Regions from separate parts of the Sporacetigenium mesophilum DSM 16796 genome, predicted to be linked through region 2. Evidence: riboswitches for the same ligand, from Rfam matches in the RefSeq annotation. Region 2 holds a riboswitch; each other region holds the start of a gene.
What was found. Region 2 has a riboswitch for cyclic di-GMP ahead of BS62_RS06030 (flagellar basal body protein). Riboswitches for the same ligand answer to the same signal wherever they lie in the genome.
Positions count from the first base shown of each region.

Region 1: another riboswitch for cyclic di-GMP. It lies ahead of BS62_RS14005 (IS1595 family transposase); the one in region 2 lies ahead of BS62_RS06030 (flagellar basal body protein).
Region 3: another riboswitch for cyclic di-GMP. It lies ahead of BS62_RS07910 (CpsD/CapB family tyrosine-protein kinase); the one in region 2 lies ahead of BS62_RS06030 (flagellar basal body protein).
Region 4: another riboswitch for cyclic di-GMP. It lies ahead of BS62_RS09815 (SH3 domain-containing protein); the one in region 2 lies ahead of BS62_RS06030 (flagellar basal body protein).

Region 1 is NZ_JCANUR010000025.1:1,706-5,823, reverse strand. Features, by position in the region: gene BS62_RS14020 (sensor histidine kinase) at 1-19, shown strand, start outside; gene BS62_RS14015 (FMN-binding protein) at 164-1,003, shown strand; gene BS62_RS14010 (NAD-dependent protein deacylase) at 1,109-1,816, shown strand; cyclic di-GMP riboswitch class I at 1,871-1,965, shown strand; gene BS62_RS14005 (IS1595 family transposase) at 2,145-3,191, shown strand; gene BS62_RS14000 (hypothetical protein) at 3,259-3,660, shown strand; gene BS62_RS13995 (hypothetical protein) at 3,929-4,114, shown strand.
Region 2 is NZ_JCANUR010000005.1:17,004-21,121, reverse strand. Features, by position in the region: gene fliF (flagellar basal-body MS-ring/collar protein FliF) at 1-1,018, opposite strand, end outside; gene fliE (flagellar hook-basal body complex protein FliE) at 1,042-1,335, opposite strand; gene flgC (flagellar basal body rod protein FlgC) at 1,345-1,749, opposite strand; gene BS62_RS06030 (flagellar basal body protein) at 1,754-2,071, opposite strand; cyclic di-GMP riboswitch class I at 2,167-2,252, opposite strand; cyclic di-GMP riboswitch class I at 2,450-2,534, opposite strand; gene BS62_RS06025 (hypothetical protein) at 2,736-3,458, opposite strand; gene BS62_RS06020 (methyltransferase domain-containing protein) at 4,043-4,118, opposite strand, start outside.
Region 3 is NZ_JCANUR010000007.1:113,594-117,711, forward strand. Features, by position in the region: gene lgt (prolipoprotein diacylglyceryl transferase) at 39-797, shown strand; gene rsmH (16S rRNA (cytosine(1402)-N(4))-methyltransferase RsmH) at 809-1,744, shown strand; cyclic di-GMP riboswitch class I at 1,809-1,908, shown strand; gene BS62_RS07910 (CpsD/CapB family tyrosine-protein kinase) at 1,967-2,662, shown strand; gene BS62_RS07915 (hypothetical protein) at 2,720-4,118, opposite strand, start outside.
Region 4 is NZ_JCANUR010000011.1:28,556-32,673, forward strand. Features, by position in the region: gene BS62_RS09805 (tetratricopeptide repeat protein) at 435-1,595, shown strand; gene BS62_RS09810 (acyl-CoA thioesterase) at 1,739-2,161, shown strand; cyclic di-GMP riboswitch class I at 2,463-2,563, shown strand; gene BS62_RS09815 (SH3 domain-containing protein) at 2,613-4,118, shown strand, end outside.

The DNA.
Region 1 (4,118 bases), on a different contig from region 2:
TGAGTGGAATAATAGATAAAATCTTTCATAATCATGTACTTAGATTAATATACTTATAGTGTCAACAAATCGTTATTTTTATAACATTTTTGTTAACATATTACATACTTACTCCATATAATGTAAGGGTAATGATAGTATTATAATTTTAAGGGGGATAAATATGAAAAAGAGAATTTTAGGCCTAGGGTTAACAAGTTTAATGACTGTAACACTACTTAGCGGATGTACACCACCTAAAGAAGATACAGCTGCACCATCAACTGGATTAAAAGATGGTTCTTATCATGCAGAATATGATAGAAAAGATGTTAGAAACTGGACTGCATTTGTTGATATTACTGTTAAAGATGGCAAAATAACAGAAGCATACTACGACTACACAAATGAGAAAAAAGAGATGAGAACGGAAGTTCAAGGATATATAGACGGATTTAAAGCAGCTAATGGATATACACCAAGAGAAGGGTTTGATAAATTAGGAGCTAACTTAGTTGAGGTTCAAGATGCAGCAAAAGTTGACGTTGTAACTGGTGCTACTCATTCATCTAGAAACTTTAATGAACTTGCAGCAGCTGCAATAGAAAAGGCAAAAACTGGGGATACTACAGCGGCAATAGTACCTCTTTATGAAGATGGTACTTACAAAGTTGAAGCAGATAAATTTGACGATCATGGTTGGAAACCTTTTGTAGAACTTGAAATAAAAGATCATAAAATTGCAAATGTAAATTTTGATTATATAAATGAAGCTGGTAAGTTAAAGTCTGAAGATGCAGAGTACAAAGCTAATATGGAACCAGTTGCAAAAACTTATCCAGAAAAATATATGCCTGAATTAGAAAAAGCATTAGTTGATAAGCAACTTATAGGTGATGTTGCAGCTGTATCTGGTGCTACACATTCTTCTGATAACTTCAAAGCATTAGTAGAATATGCTTTAGATGATTTAGCAGAAGTAGGTAAAACTGGCACTGCTTCTATGAGCATGACTGAAGAATAAAAAATAGTATATAAAAGTTATATTGTAATAGGGCGATTAAATAATCGCCCTATTTTTTAATATAAGGATATAATATAGTAGAAATAGTAAAAAGGATGTGACTATATGGATAATAATTATATAGAAATAGTAAAAATCTTAAAAGAATCAAAAAATACAGTGGTGTTAACAGGAGCAGGTATTAGTACAATGTCTGGAATTCCTGATTTTAGATCATCAAATGGAATATACTCAACTACTCCAGAAGTAGCTTTATCCAAAGGATATTTTTTAAGAAATACTGAGAAGTTTTATAAGTTTTTTAAAGAATTTTTCGTATTTAATAAGTTTAAGCCTAATATTGCTCATGAAATTTTGGCAAAATGGGAAGAAGAAGGCTATATTTCAAGTATTATAACTCAAAATGTGGACAATCTACATCAATTAGCTGGCAGTAAAAATGTGTTAAATATACACGGGAATGTTGATACTGGAACTTGTTTAATTTGTGGTAATAGTTATTCTCAAAATGAATATTTAAAAAATTACAAATGTGAATGTGGTGGATTAATAAAGCCAGACATAGTTTTGTATGATGAGAATGTACCTTTATTCTCTGAAGCTATAAATAGGGTATCTAGTTGCGATTGTCTATTAGTATTAGGTACATCATTAGTTGTGTATCCTGTAGCAAGCCTTATAGAATACATTCCTAAACATAGTAAAATTATTATAATAAATTATACAGATACTCCTTACACTAACTCTAATAAAGTAATTTCTATAAAAGATGAGATAGGCAAAACTTTAACTGAAATAGACAGTAGATGGTGATACATATATTTACAAGATATTATATAAAATATATAATAATTATATAGGACTAAAATTCGATAAAGGCAAACTTTGGGAAACCTAGGGACGCAAAGCTAAAGGGGCTAATTTTACACTTGTAAGTGTAATTATGCCAGCCAGTTGCCGAAGAGAGCATAGATGTGTGTCTATTAAAGCTATTCTTTTTGAATAGCTTTTTTAATTACTTTAAAGCTTTATTAATTCTTTTAGGCTATGTTAGACAATTGTGTGATTAATTATATAAAAATAGGTTATAATATAGATATCTGCTATGTTTCAATAAATTTTTAGAAAGGATGATTATATTATGCCTACAAAAAGTATGAAAGCCCTAGTAAAAAGTCTAAACAAAAATGAACTTAGAGACCTAATTTCTATAGCACAGGAAATTTTAAGTAATTTATTCAATTCGGATGAAATTAAAGATAATATCAAAGAAAGTAGATTTTCTAAGGGATATGAATGTCCTAAGTGCCAATGCAAAGAAGTTAATAAAAATGGCAAATCTAGAGGTAGACAAAGATATATCTGTAAGAGATGTCGTACTACTTTTGATGAGATGACACTATCTCCATTTTCTAGCACTAATTTGAGTTTAGATAAATGGCTAAAATATTGTGAGTTAATGATATTAGGACTTTCTATAAGAAAATGTGCAGAAGAAGTAGGTGTAGGCGTTAAAACATCTTTTTTTATGAGACATAGAATACTAGATGTAATTAATTTATCACTAAAAAATGATATTGTTGAAGGAATAGTTGAAGTAGATGAAGTTTTTTTAAGAGAATCCTATAAAGGAAATCACTCAAAAAGTACTACTTTTATTATGCCTAGAGAGCCTAGACAAAGAGGTAAAGGAAAGTACGATAAGAAAAAGAGAGGTATATCAAAAGAACAAATTTGTATAGAATCAGCCATAGATAGAAAAGGAAATATCCTTATGGGTACTGTGTGTAAAGGTAGAATAACTAAAAATGAAATAGTTAACTTCTTTGATGGAAAAATAGGCAAAGATGTTACTTTTTGTACAGATTCACATAAATCATATCCTAAGATAGATAAAGAACTTAAGGTAAGCTTAAAACAAATTCCTAGAGGAAAACAAATGATAGATAGCGTATATCATTTACAACATATAAACGCCCTTCATAGTGGATTTAAGAGATGGATACAGGTATTTAATGGTGTGTCCAGTAAATATTTGAACAACTATTTGGCTTGGTTTAAGTTTTTACAAATAAGCAAAAAGAATAAGAAATCTGATAGAATCAGAGATATGTTAGTTAATGTAGCAACTAAAGAAACTTATATTACTAGATATACTATAAAGAACAGACTTATTGAACTAACTTAAAATATAGTATATAGTATAATCAAAGTTTACAGTTGTATAAAACTTTATATTAAATATAATGGAGGGAGTGCTTAAAATTAAGGAATCAGTAAAATTCATAAATTATATATATAGTGCTATTATGCTTGCAATTTCACTATTTCTTTTTTTTACATTTAAAGAAAGCAATAAATTTATATTTTACTTTGCAACTTTTTTATTGTTCGCTTCAGGAGTAGTAATTGAGTGGACGTATTCTTTTTCAGATGTAAAACCTTTAAAGCTAAGCATTATTTTAACTATTATAGCTTTATTTATTCCCGTATTAGCTTTATATATTTTAACATTATTAAAAGTAAATGAGTACAATGCACCAATAGCAATTCTCCTAAATATTGCTATTGTAAATTACTTAGTTAGAAATTTAGAGTCAATAAAGAAGATATTTAATAAATATTTTACAAAAAATGATGAGCATCCTAATAAATAAAATACGTATTCTTTATATAAAACGCAACTAAATACTGTAACATTCCATCAATGTTATATAATTTGGTTGCGTAAATTGTGGATAATGTTTATAAATTAAGAATCACTTACTGTTAAAATTAATCAATAACTGTATCACATCGTATATATGTTCTAAATACTAGGATACAGTTATTTTTATTTTTTACTTATCACAGAATTGTCTAACAGAGCCTTCTTTTAAAATGAATCTTAGTTCGTAAATATTAAAAGAATAAAGGAGATACAAAATGGAAATAGGACTTGAAACTATGAAAATCCTTATTAATAAAGGATTTGGATCTGGAGAAATAGGATATATTGCTTATTTATCTATAATTAGTGGTAAATCAGTTGAAGAACTAGCTGATGTTGTTGATTATGATGAAAAAGGCTTAGGAAATATATTAAATGAATTAGGTAGTAATATAATTTAAATTT
Region 2 (4,118 bases):
CAATTGTCTCTTCTTTACTTTGATTTTTGCCGGCCCCATTATTTGCTGTATTGCTCATATTATTATCTACTAGCGAACCTCCATTAGAGTTATCTGTAGATGTATTTTCAGAACGTGTCTCTTTCTTAATAACCTTTTCTGGATCTATTTTTATTTGCGTTGTTTGTGTAGTGTCAAAATTAAGATCTGTATTAACAGTTGCTTTTACTTTACCAGCGCCAAACATAGGCTCCAACATATCTACTATAGATTTTTTCAGCTGAGTATTTAATTTAGATTCAGCTTGTTTTGTTTCATCTAAATTAGCTCCATTTGGAAGATCTTTTTGTTTATCTTCATCAAATATTCCTTCTGATAAAAGCCTCATATTTTGATCTACTACTTCTACGTTTTCCTTAGGTATATCGTTTGTACTTCCAGATACTAAAGATACTATTGATTTAACCTGCGAGTTACTCAAATTAGCTCCTGGTTTTAGTGTTATGTATACTGCTGCTTTTCCTGGTGTTGATTCCTTTACAAATACGGACTTTTCACCTTGGGTAATATGTACTCTAGCATTTTCTACTTGAGAAAAGCTTTTTATTGTCTTTTCAATTTCTCCTTGTATCATTCTTTGTTTCTTGATTTCAAATTCTTCATCTGTCAATCCTATAGAAGAACCTTCATCCATTAATTCAAAACCCTTTGAGCCATTAGTTATAGTTGGAGAAAGTTCTAGCCTTAATTTATCTACCTCTTGTTTTGGAACATATATTGTATTTCCTTCTATTTTCGTATCTACTTTTCTAGATTCTAGTTCCTGTGATATACTTGCAGCATCCTTAGGATCTAGGTTTGAAAATAAAACATCATACTTACTTTTTTTAACATACATTGCTGTAAATATAGTAGCAAGTATAACAGCTAGGACACCTACTCCAATTGCTATTTTTTTAGCATTGGTTAAAGACTTGAATTTTTCAACGTTATTAGAAAAAAACCTTTTCACTTTTTCCATTATATTTTGTTGTTCCATTTATTTGCTCCTTGCTTAAAAGGCTATATTTGCACCTTATTTATTTCTTGATATGCTTCAACAAACTTGTTCCTTACTTCAAGAAGTAATTGCATAGACATTTGCGATTCTTGTACTGATAACATAACGTCATGCATTGCTACGTCTTCTCCTTTTATAAGGCTTTGTACCATATTATCTGAGCTTACTTGAGCTCCATTAGCATTATCTATAGCATGTTTAAATATATCTGAGAAATTTGAATTAGATTGTTCTGCTACCTTATTGTCACTATTTATTACCTTACTGCCAATTTGTGCTATTTCAGTTATCTGCATTTGCTACCCCTACCTTCCTATTTCTAAAGCCTTAGATATCATGTTTTTTTGAGCATTTAATGTATCTACATTGGATTCATAAGCTCTTGATGCAGCCATTAAATCTGACATTTCTACTAAAATATCTACGTTTGGATATTCTACATAACCCTTTTCATTTGCATCAGGATGAGATGGATCATAAACTTGCTTTAAAGGTGATTTATCTTCTTCTATAGCTGTAGTCTTTACCCCTAGCATTCCTAACTTTTTATCAAAGTTTTCTTCAAATATTGCAACTTTACGTCTATATGCTTCTCCATTAGCTCCCCTTGTAGTACTCATATTGGCTATATTTGAAGATATTGTATCTATTCTAAGCCTTTCTGATGATAATCCGCTTGTACTTATTCTCATCCCACTAAAAACACTCATTTAATTACCTCCCAGATATAATACTCTTTGTCATTGATATCTTGCTATTTGCTAAAGTTACTAATGCATTATATTGAAGACTTGTAGCTGCTTGATTTACCTTTTCTACTTCTAAATCAACGTTATTCCCATCTACTCTCATGCTAGTTGACTTATCTACTTTTTCTTCTATTTCAGGTGTTGCGCTATTTAATGTTTCTTCAAAACTTACATATCTTCTTTTGTATCCTGGTGTATTTATATTTGCAATATTATGTGCTATAGCTTTACTTCTTAAATCTGTAGCGCCTAACCCTATTTTTATTAAATCGTATGTATTCATGCCTACCTCCTTATAAATAAAAAAACTACTCCAAAGGGAATAGTTAAATACGAACGCACTTAAATAAAGATACATAAGTTATGTAAATTTCGCTCGGATGCAACTGGCTGACATAGTTATAATAACCTTAGTCCCTCTAGCTTTGTGTCCCTAGGTTTCCCTAGATTTACCTATTTAATTTTTCTTATTGTACAATTTTTTCACATTTTTCTACAAATATATACATTTTCTAACAATTTTAGTTACTAATATATTAAATTATATACTATTTTTATCTTTTTTACTATGTATTAAGCTAAATTTTGACAAAATTCTCTATATTTTTTTACAAAAAAAGCTACCCAGAACGAGTAGCGTTATATCAATGACTTTTAACTCATTCGCAACTGGCTAACATAGTTTTCCAACCTTAGTCCCTATAGTTTTGCGTCGCTAGATTTCTCTAGGTTTGCCTATGTAATTTTTCTGTAAATATATTATAAGTCCATTATACGTAATTTTTACAAATTTTAATAGGGTTTTTTGAAATTTTACATATTTTTCTTTTTTTCTGCAATAAAGTTATTTTATTTACTACAATAAATCTAACTAAATTATATTCTGAATTTAAAATAAGTATGAGCTTAAATAAAAAACCTTTAGTACTCATACTTTTTATTTTATATTATTTAAATATTTTAAGAACCATATCATTAATAATATTGTTTTGAAATTTCATATGTTCAGATGGATTTATTAAAACAGCTTCTTTCGTATATTTAATTACTTCTATATAATCTTCTATATAATTTTCTTCATTTTTTATTTTAACTTTTACATTTTCTATCATCTGTGCCAATGAAACTAACTTATCTTTTGATTCAGTTAATTTAGTTTTTATATTAGCTATTTCTCTCAAAGCATTATTTATATCATCAATACCTTTATATTCATTATTTAAATACACATATTCTTGCTTGGTTTGGTTATATTCATTTTCTTTATTTAACTTATAGTTTTTACCTTCTAACCATTGCTCTATATTACTTGCTTGATTTACAAAATCTTTGATAATATTTTTATACTTAGATTCCTCTTTACTTTTATTCTTTATTGACTCCATATAAATCTCTTTAGCTTTTCTGAGAGAATTTTCTATCTGATTTATCTTTAATTCTTCTGCTTGAATTAAAGATATCTTTTCTTGAATATTTCTTTGCTGATAATCTATAGTACTAATTTGTATTCTAATGTTATTATATACATTAATATTTATATCACTATTTTTATCTTCTTTTTTGCCTTTATCAGAGTCTATTTTTTTATGCTCAGCCTCTGTCTTATTACCTTTAGGCGGTAGTAATTCTGTTGAATATATTTTTATGTCGGATTTATTGTTTATACTCATAGAAATAATCTCTTAACTATATTTTAGTTCTTCATAAAAATAAAGAATAAAACCAATTATTTTCGCTTTATTTTAAAATTTAATATTATCTTAAGCGCAAACTAACTGTTTGTATCTCAGTCTAAAGTGTTATATTCAATCAAAATATTAATATTCCATATGCTAATTCTAAGTCATTTTTATATAGAATTATAACCTTCATACAATATGAATTTTTAGCGTCTCCTATTATATTTACATATTCATTTATTAAGGCGCTCACTTGACTAGAGGTTATCTTCTTTTATATAGTCATACATCTTATCTTTTTAAATAAATTTAAATTTTCCTAATTATTCTTTTGTACTTATTTATCTTATGTTTACTTTTAGAAAATTTAAGAATATTCTACTTCAAATTCCTGGCCTTTTAAAATCTTGAAATAAATAGCAGCACGATATATTTTTATTTTTAATAAGATCATATCTACACAATCTATATAAACCTATATTATCATCCTTTCTTTAGTACTAGTTAACGCCTTAAACTCATACAGACACTTTTGTTTATTAATTATACATTTTTATCTTTAACTATTATTCATATTACTTAGTAGCACAAACATATATATGTGTACCTGTAGGTTTCATATCATATAAATGTATTAAGTCTCCATAGAAA
Region 3 (4,118 bases), on a different contig from region 2:
AATACTAAGGTCTAGTTTTTTATTTTGGAGGTGTCTTTATGGACAGAATAGCTTTTAGTATATTTGGTATAGACGTAATGTGGTATGGAATATTAATGGCAACAGGTATGATAGTAGCCACTATTATAGGTCTAAGAGAAGCAAAGAGACTAAATATAAGTGAAGACGATATACTTAATATAGTTCTCGTTGGTATACCAGCAGGGATAATAGGTGCAAGATTGTATTATGTTATTTTTGAATGGGATTATTATGGAGCAAATCCATCTCAAATACTTAATTTTAGAGGTGGAGGAATGGCAATACACGGAGCCTTAATAGGTGGATTTTTAGCTGGATACATATATTGTAGAATAAAAAAGTTAAATTTCTTAAAAATGGCAGATACATTAGTTTTAGGTATACCTTTAGCACAAGCTATAGGTAGATGGGGAAACTTTTTAAATAAAGAAGCTCATGGTGGTCCTACAAATTTACCTTGGGGCATAATTGTAGATGGTCAAAAAGTTCATCCAACATTTTTATATGAATCTATATGGAATGTAGGAGTATTTACATTTTTAATGTTATTTAGAAAAAACAAAAAATATGAAGGTGAAGTTACTGTATTATATATAATAGCTTATTCAATAGGTAGATTCTTTGTAGAAGGACTTAGAACTGACAGTTTAATGTTAGGTCCGCTTAGAATGGCACAGGTTATAAGCTTAGTTGGAATAATAGCTGCATTAATAATTCATGTATATTTTACTAAGAAATCTAAAAACATAATAGATAAAGACATAAATGAAAAATAAGGAGAGTTAATATGGAATTTCATCACGTATCGGTACTTTTAAATGAATGTATAGATAATTTAAATATAAAGCCAGACGGTGTATATGTGGATTGTACTTTAGGTGGTGCAGGTCACTCAAAGGAAATAGTAAAAAAACTTGGACCTAATGGACTTTTGGTATGCTTTGATCAAGATATTAATGCTATAAATACTGCAAAAGAAAGACTTGGTGAGTACTCTGATAGAGTAAAACTTGTCCATAGAAACTTTGTTCATCTAAAAGAAGAATTAGAAAAGTTAGGTATTAACAAAATAGATGGTGTTTTGGCAGATTTGGGAGTTTCATCTCATCAACTTGATGAAGCTGAAAGAGGATTTTCATATATGCAAGATGCTCCTCTTGATATGAGAATGGATATAAGAAGTTCATTATCTGCATATGAAGTTGTAAATGAGTATGATGAAAGAGACCTTGCTAGAATAATAAGAGATTACGGTGAAGATAACTGGGCTAAGCGTATAGCTCAATTTATTGTACAAGAAAGAAATGAAAAACCTATAGAAACTACTGGTGAACTTGTTGAGGTAATAAAAAAGGCTATACCTAAAAAAGCTAGAATAGATGGGCCTCATCCAGCTAAGAGAACTTTTCAAGCTATAAGGATAGAAGTAAATAACGAGCTTGGAATAATAAACAAGATGATAGAGGATGCAACTTCTATAATGAATCCTGGTGGGAGAATATGTATAATAACTTTCCATTCGCTGGAAGACAGAATAGTTAAAAATGCATATAAGGATTTAGCTATTGATTGTATATGCCCATCAGAACTTCCTATATGTCAATGTGATAAAGAATCTCTTTTAAAAGTTATAAGTAGAAAACCTATACTTCCATCGGATGAAGAAATAGAAGTAAATCCAAGATCAAGAAGTGCAAAGTTAAGGGTAGCAGAGAGAATATAGGGAAATTAGTCGATTTTTGTTTACAATAAGTTAGAAAAGCGATAAAATTTAAATTAGAATTAAAATTCGATAAAGGCAAATCTAGGGAAACTTAGAGACGCAAAGCTATAGGAGCTAATGTTATACTTATATAATAAGTGTAACTATGCTAGCCAGTTGCCGAAGAAAGTGCGGCTAATGAGTTTTGATTCGCAAGTACATTAAAGATACAGGAGGTAACTTGTGAAAAACATTATATCCCATTCAGATCCTAAGTCGCCTATATCAGAAGCTTATAGAAGTATAAGAACTAGTATAGAGTTTAGTAATATAGATAAAAATGTAAAAACTATAGTTGTAACTAGTTCAATGCAAGGTGAAGGAAAAAGTACTACAGCATGTAATTTAGCAGTATCTTTTGCAAACTTAGGAAAGAAAATTTTATTAATAGACTGTGATTTAAGAAGACCAAGTATTCATAAACAATTTGGAATTACTAATATATACGGTTTGACTGATGTTATTTTAAGCTATAAAACCTTTGATCAATGTATTCAAAGAACTGATATAGAAAATTTGGATATAGTTGCATCTGGTCAAATACCACCTAATCCATCTGAAATGCTAAGCTCTAATAAAATGAGAAATTTAGTTAATAGTTTCAAGGATAATTATGATTATATTATATTAGATACTCCACCAGTTGGAATAGTAACTGATGCAGCTGTGTTATCTAGTTATTGCGATGGAGTAATAATGGTATGTGCTTCTGGAGAAGTTGATATAGAAATGGCTAAAATAGCTAAAGAACGTTTAGATAAAGTTAATGCTAAAATACTTGGAGCTGTTCTTAATAAAATGGTAATAGATAAGAAGAGTTATGCAAACTACTATTATTACGGTGAAGATATATCAAAGAAAAAACGTAGAAGAAAATAATAAAAACTCCTTAAATCATATTGAATATGAATTAAGGAGTTTCTTTATGTTGCTATATTATTTTTTTCTTACAAACCATGCAAATGCTCCTATAAGGGCTGCAGATACTGTAGATACAGCAGCTATAGCTTTTGTTTTGTAGTTAGAAGCAGTTTCAACACTTTTTTCTTCATTTTTGAAAGCAACAGCATCTACCGCTGTGTCTATAGTGAAGGTTCTTGTTTCTTCGCTTTTATTTCCATCTTCGTCCTCTGCTATAATAGTAAGTGTATAAGAGCCTGGTTCAACTATAGTATCACCAACTTTATACTCTTTACCATTAACAAGGATTGTATACTTTACAGCATCTATAAATTTAATATCTAAAGTTACAGGGCTATTATATTTTTTATTGTTTTCTATGGTTAAAACTTCTATTTCAGGTTTTGATAAATTAACTTTAAATCTAAATTGTTCTTCAGATATATTACCGGCTTTATCAGTAGCTTTTACATAAAGGATATAGGCTCCATCTTTATCTATTATTTCACCTGAGTAGTCTAAGTTATTTAGAAGTATAGTTAAAAGGGCTTCAGGATCATCCCACTTTATAAGTGGTTTTATTTTACCTTCAGTATATGTTTGATTATTTTTTATACCAGTAATTGTTATTACAGGTTTTGTTTTATCTACTACAAATGATATAATTATTTCTTGAATATTACCAGCGTCATCTTCAGCTTTTACTACTAAGTTGTATTTACCTTCTTTTTCTATAACAGTATCTGTAGTATAAGGTTTGCCATTAAGAGTCATAGTTAGCTTAGCAGTATCATCATCTATACTTATACTTGGTTTAATTTCTTTGTTAGAGTAGTGGCCATCTTTTATACCTTCTATAGTTATTTTAGGAATTCCTGTATCTACAATTACATCAAAATCAAAAGTAGAGTCATTTCCAGCCTTATCAATAGCTGTAATTACTACTGAATAACTATCATCTGAATTAAATGTATAACTATCTCTAGATGTAGAAGAGGAGCCGTTAGAAGGTTTTATTATTGTCTGTATATTTAAATCTTTTAATTCACTTAATTTATCTTCAATCTCTGCTGTAATTGTTTTACTATCTTTAGAATTTAAATATATTTTGCTTCCTTTAGAAATAGTTTTGTTTCCTGCTTTTACAGATTTAATATCTGGAGCACTTCTATCAATAGCAAAGTTAAGATTACTTGTAAATTTAGTTCTATCAGATATATTAGATATAATATAAGATTTATTAGATATATCTTTTCTTGTAGCCTTATCTCCAACAGATATAGATAAGTCATATATATTCTCAATATATATAGGCTCTTTAAAAGTTACCTCCATACCATAACCAGAAACAAGTGGTTTAGTATCATATTCAATAGATTTTCCATTCAAAACAAATGATAAGTCCTCTGGTGTTGTTGTAACATCTTTTATTGTT
Region 4 (4,118 bases), on a different contig from region 2:
TGTAACTAAATTTATTTTATAGTATTATTATAGGTATTGTAAAATTTAAAAAAACTATAGCTAACTACTTGTGTATAGATATTTTCTATAGTAAAAAGGTTTAAGAATATAGTTATACACTAGAAATGTATAAAAAAATTGAAATATAGTGTATAATATACAAGAAATATATCGAAAAGGAGGAGATTAAAATTAATAACATAGATATAAAAGATGATTTACTTAACATAAAGCCTAAGACCATAGATATTAAAAACTTTGAAAAAATTTCTTATGAATATTCAAATATAGATGAGGATAATTATCAAGTTAATTTAGATACTATAAATAAAATAAATTTAACTAGTGATAATATAAACGAGCTACTGCAAGGTCTTGAAAAAACTGTAATAGAAAAAGGAAATAAAAAAGATACAGTTATAGATTCTTATATAATGTATAACAATGCTTTAGACATGGTAAAAAACAATGACATAACAAATGCAATAAATGAACTAAATAAAGCTATAAAGCTAAATCCAAAAGACGCAGATATATTAAACTTACTAGGTATATGTACATTCTTAGAATGTAGCTTTGATAAATCTGTAAGTTATTTTTCTAAAAGCGTAGGTTATACAAAAAGTGATATTGCAACTAAGTATATGGATATTATGAGCTCTGTAGACTTTGATACTTTTTTAGAAAGATACAATCATGCTATAAGATTTATTAAGGAAGGCTTATATGAAGAGGGAACTCAAATATTTAAGAATTTAATAGAGGAATATCCTCAACTTATAGAGCCATACATAGTTTTGGGGCTACTTTGTATGGAAAGAAAAGATGAAATAATTGCAAGGGATTATTTCAATAAAGCTTTGACACTAGATAAAAGCAATGAGATTGTAATAAAGTTTATAGACAAAAGAGTATATAAAATAGATGAAAATATTGAAAAGCCAACTAAGAAAGTGCCAAAAGAAAAAAAGGCTAAACCTAATAAAACTAAGAAAAAAAATAATATTCCTGTAGCAATAATTGTTCTTTTAGCAGCTGGCATAATAGGTCAATCTATATATGGCTATAATGAAATATCGAATTTAAACAACCAAGTTAGTACATTAAATACTCAAGTTGGAGATTATAAAGAAGACTTAGCAAATTCAAAGAAAGAAAACAATGATCTTAAGTTTCAAATTGGAAACAATAAACCTATAATTAAAAAAGAAGTTGTAATTGCAGATGAACACGCTCTCTACAAAAAAGCATTAGATGAAAAGAAGAGAGGGCTTCGTAAAGATTCTATAAAGAGTTTTGAATATCTTGCGGAATATGGAAAAGACAAGTTATATGTTTCTGAATCTATATTTATATTAGGTAGCATATATGAATCTATGAAGGATTATGATACTGCTTTAAAATACTACAATAACTATATTAGTAGATATACAGCAAAAGACAACTATTACGACCACTCATTATACAATATAGCCATGATATACAAAGAAAAAGGCGATATGGAAAAATGTAAGCAGAAATTAAATGAATTAATAAATGTAGTTCCAAATAGTATATACAATAACTCAACAACTAAAAAAATAATAAATAGTTAATTAAAAAGAAAGCATATAAAAATGCTTTCTTTTTTATTTTAAAACATGATTATTATCAATTTAAGAAGGATTTTACAATTATTAAATGAATATAGTAAATAATTCTATTTTTAAATTATAAGACGAACAAGGGGGAGCACAGAATGAAACACTATACAATGTCAAAGTTAGTGAAATCAGAAGATTTAAATCACCATGGGACTTTATTTGCTGGAAGAATGGCAGAATGGTTTATAGAAGGTGCATTTATTGCTGCTGCAAGTACATATAAAAATCCTGACAACATGGTTTGTTTAAAAATGCATGGACTTAAATTCACTTGCCCTGTAAAAAAAGGAGAGATTATAACTCTTGAAACTAAAGTTGTTTATACAGGAAATACTAGTATGACTGTGTATGGTAAGGTTATAAAAAATGATGATACAGATAAGGTTATTGTAGATGGATTTACAACTTTTATATGTGTTGATGAAAACGGTAAGAAAATGCCACATAATATAGTTTTACCAGAACCAAAAAATGAAGAAGAGGCAAAACTTAAAGAATATGCTAAAACTTTAAAATAAATCTAAAATGTATTATATAAGAGAAGGTGCTATATAGCACCTTCTTTTTTTGTGGTAATAAATACGATTTTGAGTAACGTACCTAGTTTTCAATACCGCTTAAGACGTGAACATAGCGAATTTTAGTTTTTGTTAAAATATAAAGGGTTTTATTGTTATTTGATGAATACATTATTATGTAAATATATTGTAATAATTTACATAATATGTAGAAATTAGTATAAAAAAATATTATAATTAAATTGAATGCAATACTACGCAAACTAAATTTAGTTTCAAGGGGTAGTATAAAATATAACAAACTCGATAAAGGCAAACCTAGGAAAACTTAGAGACGCAAAGCTAAAGGGGCTAATTTTATATTAATAACCATAAGTATAATTATGCCAGCCAGCTACCGAAAGGAGCGGATTAATAAGTATTAAAAAATTTTATACTAAGGAGTGGTTTTTTGAAAAAAAAGATGCCGATAATTTTAACAACTCTAGCTGTACTTCCGTTAGCAGCAGTAGATGCTAATGCAGCTCCAAGTGTAGGGGTAGTTACAGCTTCTTCATTAAATGTAAGAAGTGGCCCAGGTACAAATAACAAGGTGCTTTTTACACTTAAAAAAAATGAAGAAGTAAAAATATTAGAAAATTCAAATGGGTGGTATAAAATAGAAGCCAAGTCAGGAAAAGAAGGATGGGTATCTGGTCAATATATAAGTGTAGGTACTTCATCTAACCAACAAGATAATGCTAATATAACAATAAAGGTAGTAAATGTAGATGGGTTAAATATGAGAAGTGGACCAAGTACTGCATTTAGGGTAAATAAGGTATTAAACAAGGGGACAGAGGTAGAAGTAGTATCAGAAAAAGATGGTTGGTCACAAATTAAATTTAATAATATGAGCGGACATGTAGCAAGTAGATACTTAGATAATAAGACAGAGTCAAAACCAGTTGAGGCGCCTAAACCGGTTGAGACACCTAAGGAAGATAAAGTTACAGATAATAATGAACAAACTGCAAAAACTGTAAAGAAAGTCGTAAATGTAAATGACCTTAATATGAGAATGGGCCCAAGTACTAGATATAAGGTAATAACTGTTTTAGATAAAGGTGCAGTAGTAGAAGTAACATCAGAAAAAGATGGATGGAGTAATATAAAATATAATAATCAAACTGGATGTGTAGCAAGTAGGTACTTAAATGAAGTGCAAGCACCTCCAACTACTCAAAAGCCAGAGGAACCTAAATTACCAGATAATAGTCAGCCAGTAATTACTATAGCTAAAACTGTAAATGTAGATGGCCTGAATATGAGAAGCGGCCCTGGTACTACACATAAGGTAGTTACAGTATTAAATAAAGGTGCAGCAGTAGAAGTAACATCAGAAAAAGATGGATGGAGTCATATAAAATATAATAATCAAAGTGGATGTGTAGCAAGCAGGTATTTAAATGAAGTACAAACACCTCCAACTACTCAAACACCAAGTGAACCTGAAGTTCCTAATAATGGACCAATAAATAACCCAGGTGGAAATTATGCAAACAATAGTGGAACTGTTGAGGAAAAGGTTTTAAATTATAGTTTAAATGAACATTTAGCAAAACAAGCAGTACTAGATCAAGTTATACATTCAGCAAATGTTAGAAGTTCAATTACTCTTACTAGTTTTATAAGAGCTGTTGAAGATGATATTAAATATTATTTAGATCCAACAAATTTTGCAAAAACTCAAAATGGAATGTATCAATTTTTAAAGCTAAATACATATAGAGACATATCTGAAGAAAAACTAAATACTTATTTGAATAATCTAAAGTTTAAATCTAACCAAACAAATATATTTGCTAACAAAGCTAGTGTATTTATAGATGCATCAAAAAAACATAATGTAGATGTTATATATTTAGTATCTCATGCTATGTGGGAAACTGGATATGGAACTTCCCGTTTAGCACAA